DNA from 2 places in the Staphylococcus sp. NRL 16/872 genome. Region 2 is predicted to be linked to the other one. Evidence: a T-box and tRNA genes for the amino acid it is inferred to sense, from the RefSeq annotation. Region 2 holds a T-box; the other holds one or more tRNA genes.
What was found. A T-box is a leader RNA that pairs with one kind of tRNA and senses whether it is charged. The one in region 2 lies ahead of serS (serine--tRNA ligase), so its partner is inferred to be a tRNA-Ser.

Region 1: it has a tRNA-Ser gene. The T-box ahead of serS (serine--tRNA ligase) is inferred to sense a tRNA for this amino acid. The anticodon was not compared.

Annotation. Positions count from the first base shown of each region.
Region 1 covers NZ_CP119327.1:2,378,566-2,386,081, reverse strand. The annotation lists gene gltB (glutamate synthase large subunit) at 1-2,718, shown strand, start outside; gene MT340_RS11780 (glutamate synthase subunit beta) at 2,736-4,199, shown strand; tRNA gene MT340_RS11775 (tRNA-Ser) at 4,323-4,415, shown strand; gene treP (PTS system trehalose-specific EIIBC component) at 4,623-6,065, shown strand; gene treC (alpha,alpha-phosphotrehalase) at 6,166-7,516, shown strand, end outside.
Region 2 covers NZ_CP119327.1:5,519-13,034, reverse strand. The annotation lists gene MT340_RS00045 (AzlC family ABC transporter permease) at 1-160, opposite strand, end outside; gene serS (serine--tRNA ligase) at 491-1,777, opposite strand; T-box leader at 1,862-2,066, opposite strand; gene MT340_RS00035 (NAD(P)H-hydrate dehydratase) at 2,353-3,165, shown strand; gene gyrA (DNA gyrase subunit A) at 3,783-6,467, opposite strand; gene gyrB (DNA topoisomerase (ATP-hydrolyzing) subunit B) at 6,572-7,516, opposite strand, start outside.

The sequences.
Region 1 (7,516 bases), 170 kb from region 2:
TATACGATTTTAGTGCTTGATGATAGTTCTCTTCTTGTTGATGACGTTAATGCAGAAGCTGAAGATCAACGTTATGCGATGCCAATGTTATTAGCAATTAGCCACATTCATCAACTATTGATTAGAGAAGACTTACGTATGAATGCAAGTCTTGTAGCTTTATCTGGTGAAACACGCGAAGTTCATCATGTCGCTTGTTTACTAGGTTATGGTGCTAATGCTGTTATTCCATATTTAGGACAACAAACAATTGCGCACTTAGCGGAGGATGGGCATCTTAAAGGTACAATTTCTGAAAATGTAGAAACCTATACGAATGTTTTATCTGAAGGTGTCATTAAAGTTATGGCTAAAATGGGTATTTCTACCGTTCAAAGTTATCAAGGTGCCCAAATCTTTGAAGCAGTGGGACTTTCTCAAGAAGTCATTGATGCTTATTTCACAGGTACACAATCTAAACTGTCAGGCTTAAGTATTGAACAAATTGATGAAGAAAACAAAGCACGTCAAAGTAGTCATAGCGAATATTTAGAACCAGGAAGTCTTTTCCAATGGCGTCAACAAGGCCAACATCATGTGTTTAATCCGAAAACGATTCACTTATTACAACATGCGTGTCGTGAAAATGATTATGAACAATTTAAAGCTTTTTCAAATGCAGTTCATGATAATAGAAAGGACCACTTACGCGATTTATTAGAATTTAAATCGCAACGTTCTATCCCTATTAGCGAAGTGGAATCTGTAGCGTCTATCGTCAAACGATTTAACACGGGAGCCATGAGCTATGGTTCAATTTCCGAAGAAGCGCATCAAACATTAGCGAAAGCTATGAACCGATTAGGTGGAAAAAGTAATAGTGGCGAAGGTGGAGAGAATCCTAAACGCTATGAAATTCAAGAGGACGGCAGTTGTTTATCAAGTGCAATAAAACAAGTCGCCTCTGGACGTTTCGGTGTAACGAGTAATTACCTACAACATGCGAAAGAATTACAAATTAAAGTAGCTCAAGGCGCTAAACCAGGAGAAGGTGGCCAATTACCAGGTACTAAAGTCTACCCGTGGATTGCTGAGACACGTGGATCAACACCAGGTATTGGATTGATTTCACCACCGCCACATCATGATATTTATTCAATTGAAGACTTAGCACAATTAATTCATGATTTGAAGAATGCGAATAAAGAAGCGGATATTGCCGTAAAACTTGTATCTAAATCAGGCATTGGAACGATTGCTTCAGGGGTAGCTAAAGCATTCGCAGATAAAATTGTTGTAAGTGGATACGATGGTGGAACAGGTGCATCTCCTAAGACAAGTATCCAACATGCTGGGTTACCGTGGGAACTAGGGTTAGCTGAAACACATCAAACATTGAAATTGAATCATTTGCGCAGTCGTGTACGTTTAGAAACAGACGGTAAATTATTAACAGGTAGAGATGTGGCCTTAGCTTGTGCACTAGGTGCAGAAGAATTTGGATTTGCTACTGCACCACTTGTCGTTTTAGGTTGCATCATGATGCGTGTATGTCATAACGATACATGTCCGGTAGGTATTGCAACGCAAAACCAAGACTTGAGAGCTTTATTCAGAGGTAAAGCTGATCATGTCGTGAATTTCATGCATTTTATTGCTGAAGAACTTAGAGAAGTTTTAGCTTCTCTTGGTTTGAAAAAGGTGGAAGATTTAGTGGGACGAACAGATTTATTACAACGTTCTAGTGATATTAATTTTAAATCTAAAGCCGCATCACTTGATGTCACTAAATTATTACATTTAGTAGACGGACCAAACACGAAACAAATCGCTCAAGACCATCATTTAAATATTGGTTTCGATTTAAATTATCTATATAAAGACGCTAAACAAAGTATTGAAAGTGGAGAAACATTCAAAGGGCATTACGTTGTAAACAACGAACAACGTGATGTAGGAGTTATTACAGGTAGTTATATTACACAACAACATGGTAGCGATGGTTTACCAGAACATACAATTATTGGTGAAACCACGGGCCATGCAGGTCAAAGCTTAGCAGCCTTTGCACCTAAAGGATTATTGATTCATCACACCGGTGACGCTAACGACTATGTAGGTAAAGGATTATCAGGCGGCACTGTTGTCGTAAAAGCACCTAATAAAGAACGAGAAAACGAAATTATCGTAGGAAATGTAAGTTTCTATGGTGCTTCACAAGGTAAAGCCTATATTAATGGTAAAGCTGGCGAACGTTTCTGTATCCGTAATAGTGGTGTAGACGTTGTAGTTGAAGGTATTGGCGACCATGGTTTGGAATACATGACTGGAGGCCACGTCATCATACTAGGAGATGTTGGTAAGAACTTCGGACAAGGTATGAGTGGTGGCGTCTGCTACATTTTCCCAAGCGATATTGAGACATTTAAACGTGTAAATGCATTGCCGACATTAGCCTTTAAGAAAGTAAGTAATGAAGAAGAAAGAACGTTAATAAAAACGATGTTAGAAGAACATTATCACTTTACTCAAAGCACTAAAGCAGCAACTATTCTACAAGATTTTGAACATGTAGACGATAAAGTAGTAAAAGTGATTCCGAAAGATTTCGAATTAATGATGCAAAAAATCGATCTAAAACGTCGTCAATTACCACAAGAAGATGAAGCGAAATTAGCAGCATTTTATGATGATAGTACATCTATTGATCAAACATTACAGCCAGCAGTTATTTATTAAAGAAAGGAAGAACGATTATGGGCGAGTTTAAGGGGTTTATGAAATATGAGAAACAATCGCTTTCCGAGTTGTCGCTCGTTGATCGATTGAAAAATCACGATGCATTTCAACAACGCTTTTCACGTGAGGAAGCGTCAATACAGGGTGCACGTTGTATGGATTGCGGTACACCTTTTTGTCAAACAGGTCTTCCTTTTGGACGAGAAACAATTGGCTGTCCTATTGGTAATTATATTCCTGAATGGAATGATTTAGTGTATCATCAAGATTTTAAAGGTGCATACGAACGTTTAAGTGAGACAAATAATTTTCCTGATTTTACTGGACGCGTGTGTCCGGCGCCTTGTGAGAACTCTTGTGTAATGAAGATTAACCGTGATTCTGTAGCAATTAAAGGTATTGAACGTACAATTATAGATGAAGCTTTTGACAATGGATGGGTCAAGCCTAAATATCCAAAAGTACGTAAAGCGCAAAAGGTAGCCATTGTGGGAAGCGGTCCGGCTGGACTAGCAGCCGCGGAAGAACTTAATTACATAGGCTATCAAGTTACGGTATTCGAAAAAGCAGCAGAGCCAGGTGGGTTACTCATGTATGGTATTCCTAACATGAAGCTAGACAAAGATGTTGTACGTCGACGTATTGCTTTAATGGAAGAAGCGGGCATAATGTTTAAAACGAACGTGAACATAGGTGTAGACTTATCAAGAGAGGAATTAGAAGCGCGCTTTGATGCGATTATCTTATGTACAGGAGCACAAAAAGCACGCGATTTACCTTTAGAAGGACGAATGGGACAAGGTATCCACTTTGCGATGGATTATCTTACAGAACAAACACAACTTCTTAACGGTGAAATTGAAAAAGCTACTATCACGGCAAAGGATAAAAATGTCATCATTATTGGTGCAGGTGATACTGGTGCCGATTGTGTAGCTACTGCTTTACGTGAAAATTGTAAGTCGATTGTACAATTTAACAAATATACTAAAGCGCCAGAAGAAATTACATTTAAAACGAATACATCGTGGCCACTTCCTTTACCTGTCTTCAAAATGGATTATGCGCATAAAGAGTATGAAACACGCTTCGGCAGAGAACCTCGGGCTTATGGTGTGCAAACTATGCGTTATGATGTTGACGACATTGGAAATATTCGTGGGGTATACACTCAAATCTTAGAAGAAACACCTGACGGTATGGTAGTAGTAGATGGTACTGAAAGACATTGGCCAGCCGATTTAGTATTACTTTCAATTGGATTTGAAGGTGTTGAACCGACTGTACCTCGAGCATTCGATATTGCTACTAAATTTAATCGAATTGTAGCGAATGATAAAGACTATCGTACGAATCAAGAAAAGTTTTTTGCTGCTGGGGACGCACGACGAGGTCAAAGTTTAGTTGTATGGGCAATTAAAGAAGGACGTGCAGTTGCTCAATCCGTCGATAGTTATTTGCAACATAAAGTGTTGGTATAAGGACGTGTTTTTCATTGCGCTACTAACTTTATTTGTAAAGAAATGATTAAAAAAGTTTTAACACAGTAAAGAAAATGTTTGACTTCCAATGGACCATGTTATAAGATAGTTATTGTGTTCATTGGAGGAATACCCAAGTCCGGCTGAAGGGATCGGTCTTGAAAACCGACAGGGCCTTAACGGGCCGCGGGGGTTCGAATCCCTCTTCCTCCGCCATTATAATTAAAATCCAAGACTAATAAATATAGAAAGACAAGTACTCAATGTAGATTGAGTACTTGTCTTTTTTTGTCTACGTTTGATATATAAGTCACACATATAAACGACTTTATTTTAAGAATTCTATAAAAAGAAATGAAAGCCTTTACATTACTTGTCTAGACAAGTTATACTTTAAATATTAAACATAAAGGAGTGAAATGCGTGGCTGTCAAAAGAAAAGATGTTCAAGACATCGTTAAAGCAATTGGTGGTAAAGAAAATGTTGATACTGCAACACATTGTGTAACTCGATTGAGATTAGTGTTAAAAGACGATAATAAAGTGAATAAAGATGCTTTAGATGATAATGCTTTAGTAAAAGGACAATTTAAAGCAGATCATCAATACCAAATTGTAATAGGTCCAGGAACAGTTGATGAAGTATATAAACAATTTATAAAGGAAACAGGGGCTGAAGAAGCGTCAAAAGATGAAGCAAAAACAGCCGCAGCTAAAAAAGGTAATCCAGTACAAAGATTGATTAAATTATTGGGGGACATCTTTATACCTATCTTACCTGCTTTAGTTACTGCCGGGCTTCTAATGGGGATTAATAACCTTTTAACAATGGAAAATCTATTTGGTCCTAAGCCACTTGTAGAACAGTTCCCGCAATTGGGAGATATCTCAAATATCATTAATGTTATCGCAAGTACCGCATTTATTTTCTTACCAGCATTAATTGGTTGGAGCAGTATGAAAGTCTTTGGTGGTAGTCCTATCTTAGGTTTAGTACTTGGCTTGATTTTAATGCATCCCCAATTAGTATCACAATATGATATTGCGAAAGGGCACATACCAACTTGGAACCTCTTCGGTTTAGAAATTAAACAGTTAAACTATCAAGGACAAGTATTACCAGTACTAATCGCAGCTTATGTACTTTCACTCATTGAAAAAGCACTTAATAAAGTCGTACATGATTCTATTAAAATGCTTGTTGTAGGGCCAGTCGCATTATTAATCACAGGCTTCTTAGCGTTCATTATTATTGGACCTATCGCCTTAGCTATTGGAACTGCAATTACTGGTGCGGTTCAATTTGTTTTCAATCATGCTGGTTGGTTAGGTGGCGCAATTTATGGTTTCTTCTATGCACCACTTGTTATCACAGGTCTACATCATATGTTCTTAGCAGTTGATTTCCAATTAATGGGAAGTAAATTAGGCGGTACATACTTATGGCCAATCGTTGCTATCTCTAATATTTGCCAAGGTTCAGCTGCATTTGGCGCATGGTTTATTTATAGACGTCGTAAAATGGTAAAAGAAGAAGGTTTAGCGTTAACTTCAAGCGTGTCAGCCTTTCTAGGTGTAACAGAACCTGCAATGTTTGGGGTGAACCTACCACTCAAAGTGCCTTTCTTCGCTGCAATTTGTACTTCGGGCGTTTTAGGCGCAATCATCGGTGCAAATAGAGTATTAGGTAATGTAGGCGTTGGTGGTGTGCCAGCATTTATTTCAATCAAGAGTGAATATTGGTTCATTTATATTCCAATCACTTTGCTTGCTATCGTAGTCCCAGCAATTTTAACGATTATTTTCTCAAGATTTACTACGATTAAAGCTAAGAAGATGGTTGAAAATCCTGAAGACATAAAATAATGGTAATTCACAACAATAAAGACGTTCACGTATCATTTTACAAGTACTTGGACGTCTTTTCTTTTTAAAAATATCTACTATATATAAAGGTGGAATGGCAATGACTCAACAAGACTGGAAAAAATCAGTTGTCTATCAAATTTATCCTAAATCATTTAATGATACGACTGGCAATGGTCAAGGGGATTTAAACGGTATTATTGAAAAATTAGATTATCTACAATATTTAGGTGTAGATTACATTTGGTTAACGCCAGTTTACGAATCACCTATGAATGATAACGGCTATGATATCAGTAATTATTTTAAAATAAATGAACAATTTGGCACGTTAAAAGATTTTGAAACATTAGTCTCAGAAGCACATCAACGCGATTTAAAAATAATGATGGATATTGTAATTAATCATACATCTACGGAACACCAGTGGTTTAAAGAAGCGATTAGTTCAAAAGATAATCCATATCGTGATTTTTATTTCTTCAGACCATCTCAAGATGGACCACCTACGAATTGGGAATCAAAATTTGGCGGTAATGCTTGGCAATATGATGAGGACACCGAAGAATATTATTTACATTTATTTGATGTCACACAAGCAGATCTAAATTGGGATAATGAAAGCGTCCGTAAAGCGTTATACGATATTGTTAATCATTGGATTGACTTTGGTGTAGATGGTTTCCGATTTGACGTTATTAACTTAATATCTAAAGGAGAATTTAAAAATTCACCGAAGATAGGTAAAGAGTTTTACACAGATGGTCCACGCGTTCACGAATATCTTCATGAACTCAATCGCAATACGTTTGGAGATAAGAATATGATGACAGTAGGAGAAATGTCATCTACAACGATTGAAAATTGTATTAATTATACACAACCTGAGCGCCAAGAATTAAGTAGTGTATTTAATTTCCATCATTTAAAAGTGGATTACGTAGATGGAGAAAAGTGGACGAATGCGAAATTTGATTTTCTAAAATTAAAAGAAATTCTTATGGAATGGCAAGTAGGTATAAATAAAGGCGGTGGTTGGAATGCGATCTTCTGGTGCAACCACGATCAACCTCGTGTAGTATCTCGTTTCGGAGATGATTCAACTGAAGAAAACCGTCAAGCAAGTGCTAAGATGTTGGCAATCGCCCTTCATATGTTGCAAGGTACACCTTACATTTATCAAGGTGAAGAAATCGGTATGACCAATCCGCACTTTGATTCTATTCAACAATATCGCGACGTTGAGTCTTTAAATGCTTATGACAATTTAAAACATAAAGGTATAGACGAAGAGGAAATTTTAACTATTTTAGGACAAAAATCACGTGATAATTCACGTACGCCAATCCAATGGTCTTCAGGCAAACAAGCTGGTTTTACGACAGGCACACCATGGATTGATATCCCTAACAATATTAATAAAGTCAATGTAGAAGATGCTTTGGAAGATG
Region 2 (7,516 bases):
GCGCTGCCCCTGCGTAAACGAGTAAGCATAGTAAGAGAATTTCTAAAATGCTAAAATGTTGCGCTGCCACGATTCCAAATGACAATCCAATTCCAACGTATCCTAATAGTGTTGGAATACATTCTTTGACACCTTGTTTAAATGTCACATGTGACGTCATTTAAGTACCCCCTTTTATTAAATTTTGAATTAAAGAACATAAATATTTAAGTAATAAGATTAGTCTAATACACGCTTACCATAGTGGCAACAGTCTAAGACGGAGGTTTGTGTGAAGTTAGACTGAAAGAGGTGTAAAAACGTTGATTTGACAATGTTTTTGAATATTGTGACTTTAGCTAGTTGAGGTAGAATTACCCCAATTGAAGCAGTCTAATTCCACTCATTTTACTGTGTTACTTTAATAAGAAAAAGTGATTTATAGATACAAAAAACGATGAGGAATCTGATCATCCTCATCGTTTTTAATAACTAATATTTAAATGTTAGATTAGTCGTTTACTGGACGGATTTCAGTTTTACCACCCATGTAAGGTACTAATGCTTCTGGGATTGTAATTGAACCGTCTTCGTTTTGATAGTTTTCAACGATAGCTGCGAATGTACGACCTACCGCAAGACCACTACCATTTAATGTGTGTGCTAATTCTGGTTTAGCAGAAGCATCGCGTTTGAAGCGGATGTTTGCACGACGCGCTTGGAAATCAGTACAGTTTGAGCAAGAACTGATTTCTTTGTAGTCATTGTAACTTGGTAACCAAACTTCTAAGTCATATGTTTTACTTGCACTGAAACCGATATCTCCAGTACATAAGATAACACGACGATATGGTAAACCTAATTCTTCTAAGATTGATTCAGCATTTTGAGTCATATCTTCTAAAGAATCCCAAGAATTTTCTGGTTGTTCGAAACGAACCATTTCAACTTTGTCGAATTGGTGTAAACGGATTAAACCTCTTGTATCTCTACCAGCTGAACCCGCTTCACTACGGAAACATGCAGTTTGAGCAGTGAATCTTTCAGGTAAAACGCCTGGTTGAATCACTTCGTCTCTGTAGAAGTTTGTTAATGGAACTTCTGCAGTTGGAATTGTGTATAATCCTTCTTTTTCAACTTTAAATAAATCTTCTTCAAATTTAGGTAATTGACCTGTACCAAACATAGTGTCTGCGTTAACTAATTGAGGTGTCATCATTTCAGTATAACCATGTTCAGTTGTATGTTTAGTAAGCATGTAGTTCATTAATGCACGTTCTAATAATGCACCATCTCTAGTTAAGTAAACAAAACGTGAACCTGAGATTTTAGCAGCACGTTCGAAGTCTGCCATTTTTAATTCTTCAACTAAATCCCAGTGTGCTTTAGGTTCGAAATCAAACTCACGAGGTGTACCCCATTTTTTGATTTCAACGTTATCTTCATCAGAATCACCTTGTGGCACATCGTCTGCAATTAAGTTAGGAATACGAATTAAGATGTTTCTAATTTTATTATCTACTTCGTTTAATTTAGCGTCATTGTTCTTGATTTCGTCACCAAGTTCACGCATTTCTTTAATAACGTCGTCAGCATCTTCTTTATTACGTTTCTTTTCAGCGATTTCATCACTTACTTTGTTACGACGCGCTTTCATTTCTTCAGTTTTACCGATTAATTCACGACGTTGATTATCTAATTCTAATACTTCGTCAACAACCTTTGGATCGTCTCCACGTAATTCAATTTTGCTCTTAACTTTGTCAGTTTCATCTCTAAATTGTCTGATATCTAACATGTACAATTCATCCTTCCCATTTTTGAAAAAATTTATTAAGAATGGTCGCTACTTTTAAATAAATAAAAAAAGACCACATCCCTCACAAGGGACGTGGTCTACGCGTTGCCACCCTATTTAACAATTTAACACATAAATAATGTACTAAATTGCACTTTCCTAAAATAACGGTTATTACCGATTGCTCACAATTGTAGGTAGATTCGCATAATCATCAATTACTTGTTCACACTCAACACAAGCTCTCTGAAATTAACGTATTATGTTACTTGGCCTACGAACAATAACTTATTAAGTTATTTTTAATATAGCAAAGTCTTTTAGAATTTTCAAGCAATTGCTAATGTTAAATTTACTATTTAGGAAAACGCTATCATTTTCAGCAATTAAAGCTCTTAAATATTTCTTATAATAGTGTTGACGAAAGTCTCTTGTAGGTATAGTATTTTCTATTGTATTTAAAACTCATGAATGTCTGACCTTTCTCTATAAAGTTAAAGTTCAGACTTGGAAAATATATGTCATAAGAGGACTGAACGTAAAGACAGACTTCTTAAAGAGGGAGGGTTTTGTTCATGGAAACATTAACTTCTGTTAATATTCCAAAACGTAAAGATGAAACACATAAAGGCGATTACGGTAAAATCTTATTAATCGGTGGTAGTGCAAACTTAGGTGGCGCTATTATGTTAGCTGCACGCGCTTGTGTGTTTAGTGGAAGTGGTTTAATTACAGTCGCTACACATCCAAATAACCACGCGGCTATTCATTCTCGTTGTCCAGAAGCAATGGTAACAGATATTAACGATACTAAAATGCTAACAAAGCTCATTGAAAATACAGATAGTATCCTAATTGGTCCAGGACTTGGCGTTGACTTCAAAGGAAATAACGCAATCACATTTTTACTACAAAATATTCAGCCCCACCAAAATTTAATTGTTGATGGTGATGCGATTACAATATTCAGTAAATTGAAACCAGAACTTCCAACATGTCGCGTTATCTTTACGCCACATCAAAAAGAATGGGAACGTTTAAGTGGTATTCCTATTGAAGAACAAACTTATGATCGTAATAGAGAAGCTGTAGATAAACTAGGTGCCACAGTGGTGTTGAAAAAACATGGCACAGAAATCTACTTTAAAGATGAAGACTATAAACTTGGAATTGGTACGCCAGCTATGGCAACAGGCGGCATGGGAGATACACTTGCGGGTATGATTACAAGTTTTGTTGGCCAATTCGATAGCTTAAAAGATGCTGTGACGAGTGCAACCTATACACACAGTTATATTGGTGAAAAACTTGCTGAAAAAATGTACGTCGTACCACCTTCACGTTTAATTAATGAAATCCCATACGTAATGAAAGAATTAGAAAACTAATATTTAAAATGAAAACGCTCTGATATTCCCATTATAAGAAAATCAGAGCGTTTGTTTTATATGGAGCTAGAAATGGTAAATAAATTTACACACACCTACGTTAATAATTCTAAAAATAGATAATGAAAATTAACTACTAAAACTCATAAAATAAATAATAAAGTATATAAGTGTGTTGTACTTATGTAAGAAATTCTAAAGATAAACTACGAATGACGTTGTGTGACTCCTGAGGGAGCTAGGTTTATTGATGAACTTAAGCGCTGTACCCTTAAGTAAGTAGTTCTAAAATGGATAATGTAACGTAGTTGAGCGACGCCTGAGGGAGCAGGATGAGTGTCGAGACCGTGGTTCGACCCAGCCTCCTAGGCAAGCGGCTCAACTTAAGTGAGTGAACATCTATCTAAGAACGACTTTATAAGACTACAGGCTTAAGCCTTTCCCGCAAGAAAGCGTCGCAACAAAATGAGTAACATTCATCTAAGAACTTCTTTACAAGACCAAGGCTCGACCCAACCCCCTAGGCAAGCGTCTCAACTTAAGTGAGTGAAAATCTATCTTAGAACTCCTAAAAAATAAGACTACCTTCACGAGAGGGTAGTCTTATTTTCGAATTATTATTCGTTATCGCTATCGTTTTCTGAAGCATTTTCAATATCTTCATTCACACGATCCATGAAGTCTTGTCTAAGCTCAACACGTTCATTACTATCATCTTCAGAAGCTATATCTTCTGTTGCTTCCGTATGAAGCGCATTGCCTGGCGTAGTATCATCTACAAGATGTTCACTTGGACTTTCTGTACTTTCCGCATTAGATGTATCTTCTGCTTGAGCCACTTCTGCTACATCTTCATCTTCTGTATTATCTTGAACTTTAGCCACAGTAGAAACAGATTGATTATCGCCCAGTTTCATTAGACGCACACCTTGCGTTGAACGACCAGTTTGAGAAATATCATCTACTTGTAAGCGAATAATGACGCCACCATTTGTAACCATCATTAAATCTTCATCGCCCGTCACTGTAGTGATACATACGATATTACCATTACGTTCTGTAATCGTAGCAGTTTTAACACCTTTACCACCACGATTAGATAAACGATATTCACTTACTGGCGTACGTTTGCCGTAACCATTTTCAGTAACAACTAAAACTTCATCTTCACTATCTGCATGCGCGACGTCTAAACCAACTACGACGTCACCATCACGTAATGAGATACCACGTACACCTGCAGCTGTACGACCTAATGGACGTAAACTGTTCTCAGAGAAGCGGATAAGTGATGCGTGAGAGGTACCGATTAAGATATCTTGGTGACCATCTGTTAAACGTACAGCAATCAGTTCATCATCTTCTTTAAATCCAATCGCAATCTTACCGTTTTTATTGATATGTGAGAAGTTGCTTAATGCAGAACGTTTCACAATACCATTCTTAGTCGCAAATACTAAGTAACTATTCTCATCTTCAAGATCTCTTACCGCAATCATTGTACTAATTGCTTCATCGTTCTCAAGTTCAATCGCATTAATAACTGGAATACCTTTCGATTGACGAGAAAGCTCTGGCACTTCATAACCTTTAAGTTTGTAAACGCGTCCTTTATTCGTGAAGAATAGCACGTGGTCATGCGTACTTAGCGTAACTAATTGGCTGACAAAGTCTTCTTCAAGCGTATTCATACCTTGTACGCCACGTCCACCTCTATTTTGAGAACGATATGTTGAAACAGGTAGGCGTTTAATGTAGTTATTATGACTTAATGTAATCACAATTTGTTCTTCTGGAATTAAGTCTTCATCTTCTAAATCATCTAAACCACCTAATTGAATTTCTGTACGACGTTCATCGCCGAAACGCTCTTTGATTTCGGTTAATTCATCACGGACTAATTGAAGTAACACTTCTTCATCTGCTAGAATCTTCTCTAATTCAGCAATATAGCCTAATAGTTCATTGTATTCTGATTCAATCTTGTCGCGTTCTAAACCTGTTAAACGTCTTAAACGCATATCAAGAATAGCTTGTGCTTGGCGTTCTGAAAGCTCAAAGCGTTCTTGTAACGTTTCCATAGCAACTTTATCTGTATCAGATTCACGAATGATAGAAATGATTTGATCGATATGGTCTAACGCAATACGTAGCCCTTCTAAAATATGTGCACGGTCTTTCGCTTTCTTCAAGTTATATTCCGTACGACGACGTACGACGATTTTTTGATGTTCTAAGTATTCAACTAACGCTTCTTTTAAATTGATTAACTTAGGACGTCCATGTACAAGGGCAATCATATTCACACCAAATGATGTTTGTAATGGCGTTTGTTTATATAAATTATTAAGAATAACATTCGCGTTAGCGTCTTTACGCACGTCAATCACAATTCTTACCCCTGTACGTAAACTTGTTTCATCACGTAAGTCTGTAATACCTTCAATTTTTTTATCACGTACAAGTTCAGCAATTTTCTCAATCATACGTGCTTTATTGACTTGATATGGAATTTCAGTCACGACGATACGTTGACGGCCACCACCACGTTCTTCGATTTCTGCACGGGCACGCATTTGAACAGAACCACGTCCTGTTTCGTATGCACGTCGGATACCACTTTTCCCTAAAATTAAGCCCGCTGTAGGGAAGTCAGGGCCTTGGATATCTTCCATAAGTTCTGCGATGGTAACATCAGGATTCTTACTTAAATGTAATACACCATTAATGACTTCAGTTAAATTATGAGGAGGAATATTAGTAGCCATACCTACTGCGATACCTGAAGCACCGTTAACTAAAAGATTGGGGAAACGAGAAGGTAAGACTTCCGGCTCTCTTTCAGTGCCATCATAGTTATCTAAAAAGTCAATTGTATCTTTGTTGATGTCGCGTAACAGTTCCAATGTAATTTTAGTCATCTTCGCTTCTGTGTAACGCATAGCCGCAGCACCATCGCCGTCCATTGAACCAAAGTTACCTTGACCATCTACAAGTGGATAACGATAGCTAAACGTTTGTGCCATTCGAACCATGGCATCATAGATTGAAGAGTCGCCGTGAGGGTGATATTTACCCATAACGTCCCCGACGATACGTGCTGATTTTTTATATGGTTTGTCAGGTGTCATTCCTTGTTCATTTAAACCATATAAGATACGACGGTGTACAGGTTTTAAACCATCACGCACATCAGGTAATGCACGTGAAACGATAACGCTCATTGCATAGTCTAAGAATGATTCACGCATTTCGCTGGTTATATTTCGTTCATTAATTCTTGATTGAGGTAAGTCAGCCATCAAGATATCCTCCTTCTATCATCACTTAAAAATGAATAGTCAGACTGTTAATACATTTTATCGCTTAACAGCCTGTGCTATAACTCATGCAGATAAGCAACAAATTAGAAATCTAAATTTGCATAAACTGCATTTTCTTCAATAAATTGTCTTCTATTCTCAACAACGTCGCCCATCAACATTTCAAACGTTTGGTCGGCGTCTAAAGCATCTTCAAGTTTAACTTGTAACATCATGCGGTTTTCAGGATTCATCGTTGTTTCCCATAATTGATCCGCATTCATTTCACCTAAACCTTTATAACGTGAAATCTGCCATTTCGGTGTAGGGTTAAGTTCAGATTTTAATTTATCTAATTCACGATCATTAAACACATAGTATTTTTGTTTACCTTGTGCCAATTTATACAATGGTGGTTGGGCGATATAGACGTATCCCGCTTCAATAAGTGGACGCATAAAACGATAGAAGAATGTTAATAATAACGTTCTAATGTGCGCACCATCGACATCAGCATCTGTCATGATAACGATTTTATGATAACGTGCTTTAGAAATATCAAATTCGCCACCAATACCTGTACCAAAGGCTGTAATCATTTGACGAATTTCATTGTTATTTAAGATACGGTCTAAACGTGCTTTCTCCACATTTAAAATCTTACCTCTTAACGGTAAAATCGCTTGTGTCTTAGAGTCACGGCCTTCTTTTGTAGACCCCCCGGCAGAGTCACCCTCTACTAGGAAGATTTCACTTTCTTCTGGCTTTTTACTAGAACAGTCTGCAAGTTTACCTGGTAAGCTTGAGATTTCTAGGGCAGATTTACGACGTGTCACTTCACGTGCTTTTTTAGCAGCTACACGTGCACGTGAGGCCATGATACCCTTTTCAACAACCGTTCTAGCAACGTTAGGATGTTCATATAAGAATCTTTCAAAGTGCTCTGCGAATAGTTTATCCACAATTTGACGCACTTCTGAGTTACCTAGTTTCGTCTTAGTTTGACCTTCGAATTGAGGATCGCCGTGTTTAATTGAAACAACGGCAGT